DNA from 4 places in the Paenibacillus sp. RC334 genome. Region 2 is predicted to be linked to each of the others. Evidence: predicted binding sites of a transcription regulator. Region 2 holds the regulator's gene; each other region holds the start of a gene.
What was found. The regulator Rex, encoded in region 2, represses fermentation and respiration genes when NADH is low (regulators of the CRP and FNR family bind a similar motif). The targets are predictions, from matches to a motif close to TTGTGAAATATTTCACAA.

Region 1 (3,217 bases), 1.6 Mb from region 2:
ACCCTCTCCACGGAGGAACGGAGCAAGCTGAACATCATGGCCAGCATCCGGCGCCACCCTCTTTGGATTGGAGAAGCTATCAGGTCGTACTGCTGGATCTTCGGATACCCGACTGGGATCGGCAAGCTCGGCAGTCGGCAGCAAAGCTGCGGCTAACGGAAATGTGCGGGGAGCAGGGCAGGGGGATTGTATTCGAGGCAGGAATATATACAGGCTTGCTACTTCCCTCCACGGTGGACACAGAAGAAAATGCTGTTCGATTGCTGGCTTCCTGGCGACAGGCGCTAAAGCCGTGGGCAACGAAAATATACGTAGCTGCTGGTGATCCGGTGGAGAGACTTCATGATATTTCGAGTTCTTTTGAACAGGCGCTGCGTCTACTGGAGCGTACTTTCCTGTTCCGTGCGGAAAGGGTGATGCTTACCAGTGACCTGCACGATTTGGAAACTTCGGACGAGGAAATGTGCGAAACGACTGACAAAGCATCAGACCCCATGCGTTATGCAGAGAAGCTGTACTACGCGCTGGATATGTCCAATCGTGAAGCTGCAATACGTGTATTGAAGGAAATGGAGGTCCAATTTCCACAGATCTATCGTTCAGAGGCTGAAATCAAGGCGGCGTTTGCACAGACATTTACCTTGGCGCTGAACAAGTATGCGGCTGGACAGGAACAGAGCCGTACGGTGCTGGAAGAGCATTCCCGCTTGATTACGGATGTATATGCCTATTCAACCTTGGGAGAGCTGGTGGATCGGTCAATGGAGCATGTGCTGCAATGGATTGGTCAGACCGATCCAGGTGGTAAGGAAACGATCATGAAACAATTGATTGATTTCATTCATAGTCATTATGATGAGAATTTGCGCTTGGAGCTGTTGGCGGATATGTTTAATTACAACAGCGGCTATTTGGGCAAATTGTTCAAAAGCCATACGGGCGAAGCTTTTAACGCCTATCTGGACAAGGTGAGGATCGAGCGGGCAAGGGAATTGCTTGCACAGGGAATCAGGGTGCATCAGGTGGCAGGACGTGTCGGATATGCCAATGCCGATTATTTTCACGGCAAATTCAAAAAATATGCGGGGATGTCGCCTTCCTCTTATCGTAGTCGGGTTCAGAAGAACAGAGGGACGGATGGCAGTTGATGGATTCCCGTGGGTTAAATTGATGAAGTCTCTCTTGCGGATGTCGGAGCAAAAGTCTCCGGACGAAGAGAGGCTTTTTGCTTGGAAAAAAATCAGACAGATCAATCGAAAATGTCACACTAACTAGAAGATTTGAGTTGTTTTCATAAATTCGCCATCATTACGACACAGCTTTGACACGATGTTCACACTTTCGATTCTATTTCATTCAAACCTATTCTATATAATGATGATATTCTGAAGCCGGATCATGAGATTCCGTAATGAAGATGCCTGAGGGGGCTATTCATAAAAAGTGATCGTTCCATATGTAATAATGTGAATACTATCACAAGGATGAAGGGAGGCTTCAGAACCCAATTATTAACATTCATTCTTAAGAGAAGCGCAGGGGGAGGAATAACATCATGGACGTATTAGAATTGGCACGGTTGCAGTTTGCAACCACAACAATTCTTCACTTTGTTTATGTGCCGATCTCCATTGGATTGTCGTTGCTGGTGGCAATTATGGAGACCATGTATGTAATCAAAAAAAATGATTTGTACAAAAAAATGGCTCAATTCTGGGGAACTTTTTTGCTGATTAACTTTGCAGTAGGCGTGGTCACCGGGATTTTGCAGGAGTTCCAGTTCGGGATGAACTGGTCTGACTTCTCCCGTTTTGTCGGTGATGTGTTCGGTACGCCGCTGGCGATTGAGGCACTGCTTGCCTTTTTCCTGGAATCAACCTTTATCGGATTGTGGGTATTCGGCTGGGAACGGCTGTCCAAAGCAGTCCATTTAACCTGTATGTGGCTGGTATCCATTGGTACGATGCTGTCCGCCCTGTGGATTTTGGCAGCCAACTCATTCATGCAGCGTCCGGTAGGATACGAGATTCATAACGGTCGCGCAGAAATGAAAGATTTTTTCGCTCTGTTGACGAACGAACAACTGTTATGGGAGTTTCCACATACATTGTTTGCAGCCATTGCGACAGGGGCTTTTCTCGTGGCAGGTATTAGCGCATGGAAGCTGATGCACAAAAAGAATCTGGACTTTTTCAAGCCTTCTTTCAAAGTAAGTATTATTGTTGCATTGATTAGTTCGATGTTAATCCCGATGTTTGGTCACGGACAGGCTCAATATTTGGTGGAAACACAGCCAATGAAAATGGCTGCCAGTGAAGGGTTATGGGAAAACAGTAGTGACCCGGCCCCTTGGACAGTTATTGCAGGCATTGACCCTGAAAAGAAAGAAAACAGCTTTGAATTTAAGGTTCCTTATGCGCTCAGTTTGCTGTCCTATAATAAGCTGTCCGGCGCGGTACTGGGGATGAATGAGCTTCAGGCACAATACGAAAAAGCCTACGGCCCCGGTAATTATATTCCGCCGGTACGTACTACATTTTGGAGCTTCCGCATTATGATTGCAGCCGGATGTGCCATGATTGTACTTGCTTTGTATGGAGCCTATCTGACATTCCGTAAAAAATTGGAGGGTTCGCATCGTTGGTTCTTCCGGTTGATGATGCTCGGTATATCTCTTCCATTCATTGGAAATACTGCGGGTTGGATCATGACAGAAGTGGGGCGTCAGCCTTGGACGGTCTTTGGTTTACTTCAAACCAAAGATTCCGTTTCGCCTACCGTTGTGGCAGGGGAAGTGCTGTTCTCACTGATCTCGTTTACCGCATTGTATTTAATTTTAACGGGTGTGCTGGCGTTCCTGTTTGTCCGTACGGCTCGCAAAGGTCCGGATATCGAACCACATCAGGAAACGGTAATCCATGATCCATTTGCTCAAGGGGGTGACACCAATGTCGTTAAATGATTTGTGGTTCTTATTAATTGCTGTGCTGTTTACCGGCTTCTTCTTCCTGGAGGGCTTTGATTTTGGCGTGGGTATGGCTACAGGTCTGGTACCGCGTAATGATCAGCAAAAACGCTTGATGATCAATACGATTGGTCCATTCTGGGATGCTAACGAAGTATGGTTGATCACAGCAGCAGGTGCGATGTTCGCGGCTTTCCCGCACTGGTATGCGACCATGTTCAGCGGATATTATCTAGTATTTGTATTTATTCT
Region 2 (3,217 bases):
ATACGGCATGAGAAATGAGATCCGTATGCGGCAAGAAATGAGCCTGATTGAGATCGAGCGCGATAAAGTCAGCCTTGTTGCCTGCTGCCAGCGCCCCTACCTCATTCAAGCCAATCGACTTCGCTCCGTACTCCGTTGCCAGACGCAACGCCTCACCCGCAGGAACTGCGGTTGGGTCCCCCAGATACTCCCTTGTGAATGAGTGCAGCCAGACGCATTTCCTCAAACATATCCAGGTTATTGTTACTGGCGGGACCGTCTGTTCCGAGAGAGACGGTAACGCCTGCACGGAGCAGATCAGGCACTCTTGCCACACCGCTCGCCAGCTTCAAGTTGCTACCCGGATTATGCGAAACCGCTACACCACGTTCAGCCAGCAAAGCTATTTCTTCGTCATTCAAATGAACAGCATGGGCAACAAGCGATGGACGGGAGAAAAAGCCGAGCTTATCCAAATGCGCAACCGGGCGCAAGCCGTAGTCGCGTACGTTTTGCTCTACTTCGGCAATGGTTTCGGACATATGCGTATGCAACGGTAAGTCCAGATCATGCGCAGCCTGCACGAATTTTTCGATAAACGCAGGCGGACACGTATACGGCGCATGTGGAGACATCATAGTCGTAATGCGACCGTCTGCTTTTCCATGCCAATTACGCGCAAAATTCACAGCCTCAGCCAGCTTGATCCGCTGCTCTTCCTCCGAACATAATCCAATCGCTCCACGCATCAGACTGGCACGGATGCCGGACTCTTCAGCTACACGAGCCACCTCGTCCATATGATCATACATGTCCAAAAAGGTGGTTGTACCGCCTTTCAGCATTTCCAGCACGGACAAGGACGTACCCCAGTACACATCCGTAGACGTAAACTTGGCTTCCATCGGCCACATTTTTTCCTGAAGCCATACTTGAAGAGCCAGATCGTCCCCATACCCGCGCAGCAGGGACATCGCCGCATGACCATGTGTATTAATCAGGCCAGGTAAAAACAGCAGCCCGTTACCATCAATCGCTTCCGTCTCTTCCTCACCCGCTGGCAAAGTCTCGCCAATATAGGCAATGCGGCTGTCCTCCACGATCATATAGCCGTGGATTACCCCCGCTTCCGATCTGTTCACGGCAAAAGAGCCGTTTTTAATCATCCATTTATTCACCGTCATGTTGCATATCTTCCTTTCCGTCTTCCAAATAATAAGCGAGGCTTAACAAATCTGTTGTAAAATCTGTGGCATGTATTCGAATATTTGCTGGTGCCTTGAGAGTGGTCGGCGCAAAGTTCAAAATCGCTCCAATCCCGCTATTTATGAGCCTGTCAGCCACGTTCTGCGCTTCAAAATCCGGTACGGTAATAATCCCGATCCGAATGTTTTGTTCCTTCACGGTCGCTTCCAGTTCATCCATTGGCTGTACGACCAGCGTATTGATCCTGGTTCCGACCTTATCTGGCACAGCATCAAATACTGCTACAATTTTCATATTGTCTTTTAAATAAGCATTATAATTCGAAAGGGCTTGCCCCAGATTACCTGCTCCGACCAATACCACGTTAATTTGCTGGTCGATTTTCAGGATATGGCGTATTTTCTCGATAAGATAAGTAACATCATAGCCGATACCCTTACGGCCAAAATCTCCAAAATACGCGAGATCCTTACGAATTTGAGCCGGATTCAAATCCAGTCTTTGTCCTAACTCCTGGGAAGAGACCGTAGCCACCTCCCGTTTGTGCAGTGCATTCAGATAACGTAAATATACGGGTAACCTCCGTACGACAGCCTCTGAAATTTTATCTGATTTCATACATGCTCCCCCTAATTGTAACGGACATGTTAAGATGTCCGTCCGTTATGCCTCTGTCTCCGGGGCGGATTGGAGCCACTCGGCGATACGGGGCACCATTTGCTCCGTCGGCATATGCTCCATTTTTGGTCCCGGTAACGAGTACAAAAAGTGCTTCCCGTAATAGGATTCAATCACACGCGTATCGTAAACGATAACAACCCCGTGGTCGCTCGCGGTACGTACTAGACGTCCAAATCCCTGTTTGAAGCGAATGACAGCCTGTGGAACAGACAGCTTCATAAAAGGATTTTTCTTCTGCTGCTGGAGCAGCTCACTTTTAGCCTCCAGCAGCGGGTGATTGGGCGGTTGGAACGGCAAGCGGACGATAGCCAGACACGTCAGCGCCTTGCCCGGAATATCGACGCCTTCCCAAAAGCTGCTGGTTCCCAGCAACACAGAAGCTTTGGCTTCCTGAAAACGTCGGGTCAGCTTGCTGCGGCTCCCACTGTCCACGCCCTGCCCCAGCACGGTGATGTCGCTGGATGCTAACGCCTCCTTAAGCGGCTCATACACCTGCCGGAGCATGCGATAGGAGGTAAAGAGAACGAGCATTCTCCCCCGCGTCGCTTGGGCAGTCGAACCTAGCGAGCTGACGAGCATATCTACAAAATGCTCATCTCCTACACTGCCCTTCACGCTCGGAAAATCCCTTGGAATGACTAGCAACACCTGATCCCTGTAGTTAAAGGGTGAAGGGAGCTGCGTAGTCATCAGCCGCCCTTGATCTGCGGCCTCCTGCAAGCCGAGCTGATCGGTCATGTACTGAAACGACTTATCCACCGACAAGGTAGCAGACGTCAGAATAATGCTCCTTTTTTTGTCAAAAAACATTTCTTTCAGCTGGCGGCTCACATCGACGGGCACCGCATAAAATTGTAGCGACTTGCTGCGGAATTGCCCGCTCGCTTCGAGCCAATATACGGTCGTCTCATCATCCATCCGCATGAAAAAGCGCAAGCTTTCCCTAATGCCTGCCAAATCCTTAAGCAGCCCCGTAATATCTGTAATGAGGCTGTCAGCCGCATAATCGTCATGTTCTTCTTTCACGTCGAGCATCAGCTTGTCGCCCTTGCGCAAAATTTCGCTCAACGTTACATAAACCTGATTTTCCAGCGCAGCAGCCTGATCCCACTTGGCAGGCTTGGCCGACGGCTTGAGACGGGAAGAAAACTGCCCTGTTTCGCCCGGTGTCGCATCACTTCGCTCCGGCAGCATACCAAACAGCTTGTCGCTCAGCAGATCCCAAGTCTCCTTGACCTCCAGCACGAGTGGATATATCTGGTCGATGGTAGAAGCCCAATCCGTCGATTTCTCATGCCCCGACTTTGCCAACTGCTGACGCAGCGAAGGCAATTGTCCGTTCTTGCTGTCC
Region 3 (3,217 bases), 2.4 Mb from region 2:
TCTCAATTGTTGGGCTTTCGGTCAAGAACGTGATACGTAAATGTGAAAAAAGAACTTCCTAATCCACATGGCAAGTGGGAATGGAAGTTCTTTTTTGTATATAACATGAGTTCCTGTATGGTGTGTTCCTGTAAAACTTGATCAGGAAGTAGGTACGTTCTTTTTCAGCCAGTCGGATACCTGTGCAGTGTGTTTATCTCCGTTTTGATCCAGTAGAGCCACGAAGTCTTTTAGTTTTTGTACATAAGGACTAGCTGAGCCGCTGTTGCGTTGAATTACCAGTTGATATCCTTTTTTAGCGTTAGGAAGAATCTTCTTGGTATCGTAATCGAATAATGGCGTATTGTTCGTGCCGTAGAAGGTATAGAAATAGTACAGATCATGCAATTCTTTGACAGCTAGTGTACGGTTGGAATGTGGATATTTGTTTAAAAAGTCTTCCTGTGCCAGCACCCGTCCAGACAACTGCTGATATCCGATATGCAGTGCGGCATCCTTGGTAGCTGCCTGTCCAGATTCCACTGCCATGATGTCAATATAGCTGCGGATATCTGCCGTGGTGTGCTTTCCGAACACTTTATATTTTTCATAGTTTATGACAGGGTAATACATGCCTTCTGCGGTTTCCAGTTTGTATCCGGCATCTCTGGTTTGGGTCAGTAATTTCTTCAGGTTCGTATCTTTGGTGCGGCTAATTACATTTGTGAACGAATCGCCGGGTTTATAAATAGTATTGATTTTGGTCTGAACAGAAGCTGGGTATAAGGCTTGTGAATAAGAATCCAATTGCTTGGTCTGTGCATTTTCCAGATGAAGCGTCATGATGGTGGCTTGAGAGGCTGGAATGGATTGAATGTGTTTTTGCAAATAAGCGAATGCCTGAGGAAGTTTGCCGGGTTGACGTAGCAGTTGCTCGAAGGTGTTGGAGATATTTTGCACACTTTCCGATTGAGACGTTGTCGTAGTCGATACTGCCGCTTCGGCTTGTGATGGATATCCCAGTCCCATAGTCTGTACTGTGAAAGTTACTGTCGCGAGCATGAGGTAGGCTTTGGTGATTTTTTTCATGATATAACCCTCCATGGCTTTCTTTGATGTAACTTTAGTGTATAGGGGGAATGTATCGTGAGCATTCCGGGTTGTATCCAACTTGTAAACGTTTGGGGAAATGATGAATCGGATATAAAAGAAAGTCAGCAGCATAGCTGCACAAAAAAACAACCATTAGCCCGGAGGGTAACGGTTGTTTTTTTGGTAGCTTAAGCTATTTTTCGAGCGGGGTCTGCTGGAAAGGTATCTTTATTTTTACGGAACAGTCCACGCAGGAAGGGAAGTACCCAACGATCCAAGCCAATCCGTCCAGCGTTTGCGCCAGCAACTACAAGGAAGATTTCAAACAGCAGGTAGATTGCATTGGTGCTTACTGTGCCCGAGAATAGGAACGAGAAGTTCATGACCATTGCCATCAAGGCAGCTAATGTAGTCAGTGTACCAAGAAGCAGGCCAACTCCGACCAGGAACTCACCCAGTGGGATCAGGACGTTGAACAGACCGACATTAGGTAGGGCAAAGGCTTCAAGGAACGATCCCCACCAGCCTTGTACAGCGGGATGTTCTCCGCCTGTCTTAGCAATGGCCCCCGAGATAAATCCGCCTGCATCGAATCCGCCAGTCAGCTTCTCAAGTCCATGGGTCATCCATTCATATCCCAGATAAACCCGTACTACAGTCAGCAGCCACATTGCTACTTTATTTTCACGCAACCAGTTGTTAAACATTCAAACCACTCCTCTTTCTTTTCTTATAATGTTGGTTGTATTTCATTTGGTTTGGGATGATCATCTCTGCTACACCCTTATTGTATTAGGTTCAGTTACAGTTATTTGTGATAAAAATCACAAAGTCTGAATATTTTTTAAATTTTAATGTCTTCAGATAAGTATTCTATAGTGATGATGAGTTTCAATCAAGACAAAAACAGGAAATAACGCTTATAATGAGAAAAATGTCTAACTGGAGGGATGAATTTGTCCGGGCCCATTTTCAATCGAAGCCAATGGTTGTGTGTGATGACCTCGGTTTTGCTATGTATGACCATGATGTCCTGTTCTGCTATGTCCAAATCGGGTGAATCAGAACCCGCGCCCCAACCGGTTAAGCAAGAAACACAGCCGGAGGCGCTTGAGCCGCCCAAGGAACCGACTATTCCGGCATTTACAGCTCCGCTTACCGGCCTTCCGGTGGAGCAGCCTGTTCTGGAACGACCGCTTGCAATTATGATTAATAATGCTCCAGCCGCACGACCTCAGGCGGGACTTAGCGAGGCTGACATGGTATATGAAGTTCTCGCAGAAGGTGGAATTACACGTTTGGTAGCTTTTTTCCAAAGTCATGGCGGTGATGTGAAAATAGGCCCGGTCCGCAGCATCCGGCCGTATCTGATTGAGCTGGGCGAAACTTACGGGGCGTTGCCGATACACGCCGGGGGAAGTACAGATGCCTATGCGATTTTACAGCAGCAACGAAAAGAGCATCTGGATGAGATTTCGAATGGGGGAGCTTACTTCTGGAGAAGCAAGGATCGCCGTCCACCACACAATCTGTACACAGATGTGAACAGACTTCGCCAAGGAAGCGAAAGTAAAGGCTACGCCAAGCAGACGGTGGTTCCGGTATATAACTACCTTAAATCCGGTGAAGCTTCGATCATGGGGGACGGGGAGGCAGTATCTTTGCAAATCCGCTTTTTGCTTAAAAGCTACAAGGTATCTTACACCTACGATCCGTCAGATCAGCAATATAAGCGTTTTGTGAACGAAAAGTCACATGTGGATCAAAACAATAACAAGCAGCTCTCTGCGGCCAATGTCATTGTGATGAGCACCAGGCACCAAACGCTGGATGATGTAGGTCGATTGAGCGTTGAGCTTAAAGGCGGTGGAGAGGCTATGTTGTTTCAACAAGGGAAGTTGATACACGCCGAGTGGCAGCATACGCCCGGTGATGCTATTCGTTTTATGAAAAATGGAGTTGAAATTCCGTTGGTACCGGGTACATCCTATATACATGTGGTTCCGGCGGACGTTTCGCTGAACGAGCATGTAAGTGTAGAAGCAAAGTGAGGAATCCATAATCCACCTTTTTATATATAATTTGTCGGATAATGAACTTCCTTGTCGGGCAATGTATACTTAATATTGTGAAATTTGCCTTTACA
Region 4 (3,217 bases), 160 kb from region 2:
GGCAACTTAGCTACGGAGCTAAGGGAAGCCAAAGCACCTTTTTTGTCGCGTCCGTGCATTGGGTTCGCACCTGGTGCAAACGGTTCGCCAGCTTTACGTCCATCCGGTGTTGTACCTGTTTTCTTACCGTACACCACGTTGGAAGTAATGGTCAATACAGATTGAGTAGGAATCGCATTCCGGTAAGCTTTGTGCTTGCGGATCATGCCCATGAAGGACTCTACCAGTTCTACTGCGATGTTATCTACACGATCATCGTTATTACCGTAGCAAGGGTATTCCCCTTCAATTTCAAAGTCAATGGCGATGCCTTTTTCGTTACGGATCGGTTTCACCTTCGCATGTTTAATGGCGCTCAGGGAATCGGCTGCAACGGACAGACCAGCAATACCACAAGCCATCGTACGGACAATATCACGGTCATGCAACGCCATTTCAATCCGTTCGTAGCTGTACTTGTCATGCATGTAGTGAATAACGTTCAAAGTGTTCATGTACAGTTTTGCCAACCATTCCATCATTGGCTTGAAGCGGCTCAGCACTTCCTCGTAATCCAACACTTCACCTGTAATTGCAGGATATTCAGGGCCCACTTGAGCACCTGATTTTTCATCCACACCACCGTTGATGGCATACAACAAAGCTTTAGCCAAGTTGGCACGGGCACCAAAGAATTGCATTTGTTTACCGATTTTCATTGCCGATACACAACAAGCGATACCATAATCATCGCCATAAATCGGACGCATCAGATCATCATTTTCATACTGAATGGAGCTAGTTTCAATAGAAACTTTGGCACAATATTTTTTGAAGCCTTCAGGCAATTTTTCAGACCACAGTACAGTCAGGTTTGGCTCCGGTGCAGGTCCCAAATTGTACAGGGTGTGCAAGAAACGGAAGCTGTTTTTAGTAACCCGAGTTTCTCCAGTAATGGACATACCGCCAATGGATTCAGTTACCCATGTTGGGTCTCCGCTGAACAGTTCATTATAGTCAGGTGTGCGCAGGAATTTAACAATACGCAGTTTCATAACAAAATGATCGACCAATTCTTGTGCTTGCTCTTCTGTCATTGCGCCTTCTTCCATATCCCGTTGAGTATAAATATCAAGGAAGGAAGATACACGTCCCAAGGACATTGCAGCACCATTTTGTTCTTTGATCGCTGCAAGATAGCCAAAATACACCCATTGGAAAGCTTCTTTTGCGTTGTTAGCAGGCTTTGAGATGTCGAAACCATGCTCAGCAGCCATTTGTTTCAGCTCGTTCAAAGCGCGAATTTGCTCGGAAATTTCTTCACGCAGACGAATTACGTCTTCTTCCATGGAATCCACTTCAAGGCTTTTCAGTTGAGCCTTTTTGTCTTTAATCAGGAAGTCTGCGCCGTACAGTGCTACACGACGGTAGTCACCGATAATGCGACCACGACCATATGCATCTGGCAAACCAGTGATAATACCCGCTTTACGAGCTGCTCTCATATCATCGGTATAAGCGTCGAATACACCCTGATTATGCGTTTTGCGAATATGAGTGAAGATATCAACAATGCTTTGCGGTACTTCAAAGCCATAGGCTTTGCAAGCGTCGATCATCATCCGGATTCCACCAAACGGCTGCAAAGAGCGTTTGAATGGAGCGTCTGTTTGTACACCGACAACTTGTTCTTTATCCCGGTCTAGATAGCCCGGCTTATGTGAAATAATGGTGGATGGCGTATTCACGTCTACATCAAGCACGCCACCGTTTGCCAACTCTTTTTTGGTAAGATCGGATACAATATCCCACAGTGCAGTTGTGTTGGCAGTAGGACCAACTAGAAATTCCTCGTTACCGACATAAGGTAAGATATTGGTTTCAATAAAATCGTTGACGTTGACTTCTTTAGTCCATTTACCTTTTTTGAAACCTCTCCAGCCAGATTGTTGCTCTTGTAATTCTCTCTCAATCACCGACATGTAAATCCCTCCAAATTGTTTGGTCTTCCGGACTTGTGATTTTTTTCACATTAAAATAGTGTCTCGAGCCCGGCCTTTTCACCGATGCCTTACGCTCAGTGTCGGGACCTTTCTTACACCCTTATTGTAGAATAATGATAGAGTGTAGTATGTGACAAAAATCACAATACAGGTGACATTTATCACTTTATTTTCTTTAGCTTCACGCCCGTACTTTTATCCTTGCCGTTCACCCCCCTTCCCAAACCAACAGGCCCTCTATATAGAGAGCCTGCGTTGGTATTAACGGGAAAATGCTTAGTCACAAGCCTCTTCGTACCTATATATTATTGGTCAAAACGTCCGTAGAAGGCATTGCGGTATACATCAGCCAATTCGGTAACCAGCGGCAGCTTCGGATTCGCAGTTGTACATTGATCCTCAAAAGCGCGGTCAGCCAGATAATCTACACGCGATTCAAAATCCTTCGCATCGAAGCCGATTTGCTGGAACGATTCCTCGATACCGAGTGTTTTGTTCAACTTGCGGATCGCTTCGATCAGACTGTTAACCCCTTCTTCCGTTGTACGGGCAGGCAGTCCCAGTATGCGTGCAATTTCTGCATAACGCTCATCCGCAACAAAGTGCGAATATTTAGGGAACGAAGCAAACTTCGTTGGTTTTTTCGCATTATAACGAATGACGTGTGGTAACAAAATGGCATTCGTGCGACCGTGCGCTGTATGGTATTGTCCGCCCCATTTGTGCGCAAGACTGTGGTTAATACCCAGGAATGCATTGGCAAACGCCATCCCTGCCAGTGTGGAAGCATTATGCATTTTTTCACGAGCCAGCTTGTCGCCAGTCAGAGCCGATTGCTCCAGGTATTGGAATACCAGTTGAATGGCTTTAATCGCCAGACCGTCTGTGTAGTCACTAGCCATTACGGACACGTAGGCCTCGATAGCATGCGTCAGTACGTCCATACCTGTATCCGCTACAGCTGTTTTAGGCAGCGAGTATACAAACTCAGGGTCAATAATTGCCACATCAGGAGTCAGCTCATAGTCAGCCAGCGGATACTTCGTGTTGCCCTGATTTTTGTCTGTAATAACTGCGAACGACGTAACTTCCGAACCTGTACCCGAGGTTGTAGGAATGGCTACAAATTGTGCCTTCTGACCAAGACGCGGGTATTTGTAGATCCGTTTGCGGATATCCATGAATTTTTGTTTCAAGTTGTTGAAATCAGTATCTGGGTATTCATAGAACATCCA

Region 1: a site for Rex is predicted at 1,465-1,482, ahead of QMK20_RS22215 (cytochrome ubiquinol oxidase subunit I). Genes of this name have one in related genera too.
Region 3: a site for Rex is predicted at 1,884-1,901, ahead of QMK20_RS04160 (DoxX family membrane protein). Genes of this name have one in related genera too.
Region 4: a site for Rex is predicted at 1,995-2,012, ahead of pflB (formate C-acetyltransferase). Genes of this name have one in related genera too.

The regions. Positions count from the first base shown of each region.
Region 1 covers NZ_CP125370.1:4,807,887-4,811,103, reverse strand. The annotation lists gene QMK20_RS22220 (response regulator transcription factor) at 1-1,148, shown strand, start outside; gene QMK20_RS22215 (cytochrome ubiquinol oxidase subunit I) at 1,556-2,962, shown strand; gene cydB (cytochrome d ubiquinol oxidase subunit II) at 2,949-3,217, shown strand, end outside.
Region 2 covers NZ_CP125370.1:3,230,307-3,233,523, forward strand. The annotation lists partial or broken gene QMK20_RS14725 (amidohydrolase) at 1-1,163, opposite strand, end outside; gene QMK20_RS14730 (redox-sensing transcriptional repressor Rex) at 1,150-1,803, opposite strand; partial or broken gene dinG (ATP-dependent DNA helicase DinG) at 1,849-3,217, opposite strand, start outside.
Region 3 covers NZ_CP125370.1:854,362-857,578, forward strand. The annotation lists gene QMK20_RS04150 (dioxygenase family protein) at 1-40, shown strand, start outside; gene QMK20_RS04155 (hypothetical protein) at 142-1,068, opposite strand; gene QMK20_RS04160 (DoxX family membrane protein) at 1,260-1,778, opposite strand; gene QMK20_RS04165 (DUF3048 domain-containing protein) at 2,022-3,122, shown strand.
Region 4 covers NZ_CP125370.1:3,393,106-3,396,322, forward strand. The annotation lists gene pflB (formate C-acetyltransferase) at 1-1,961, opposite strand, end outside; gene adhE (bifunctional acetaldehyde-CoA/alcohol dehydrogenase) at 2,288-3,217, opposite strand, start outside.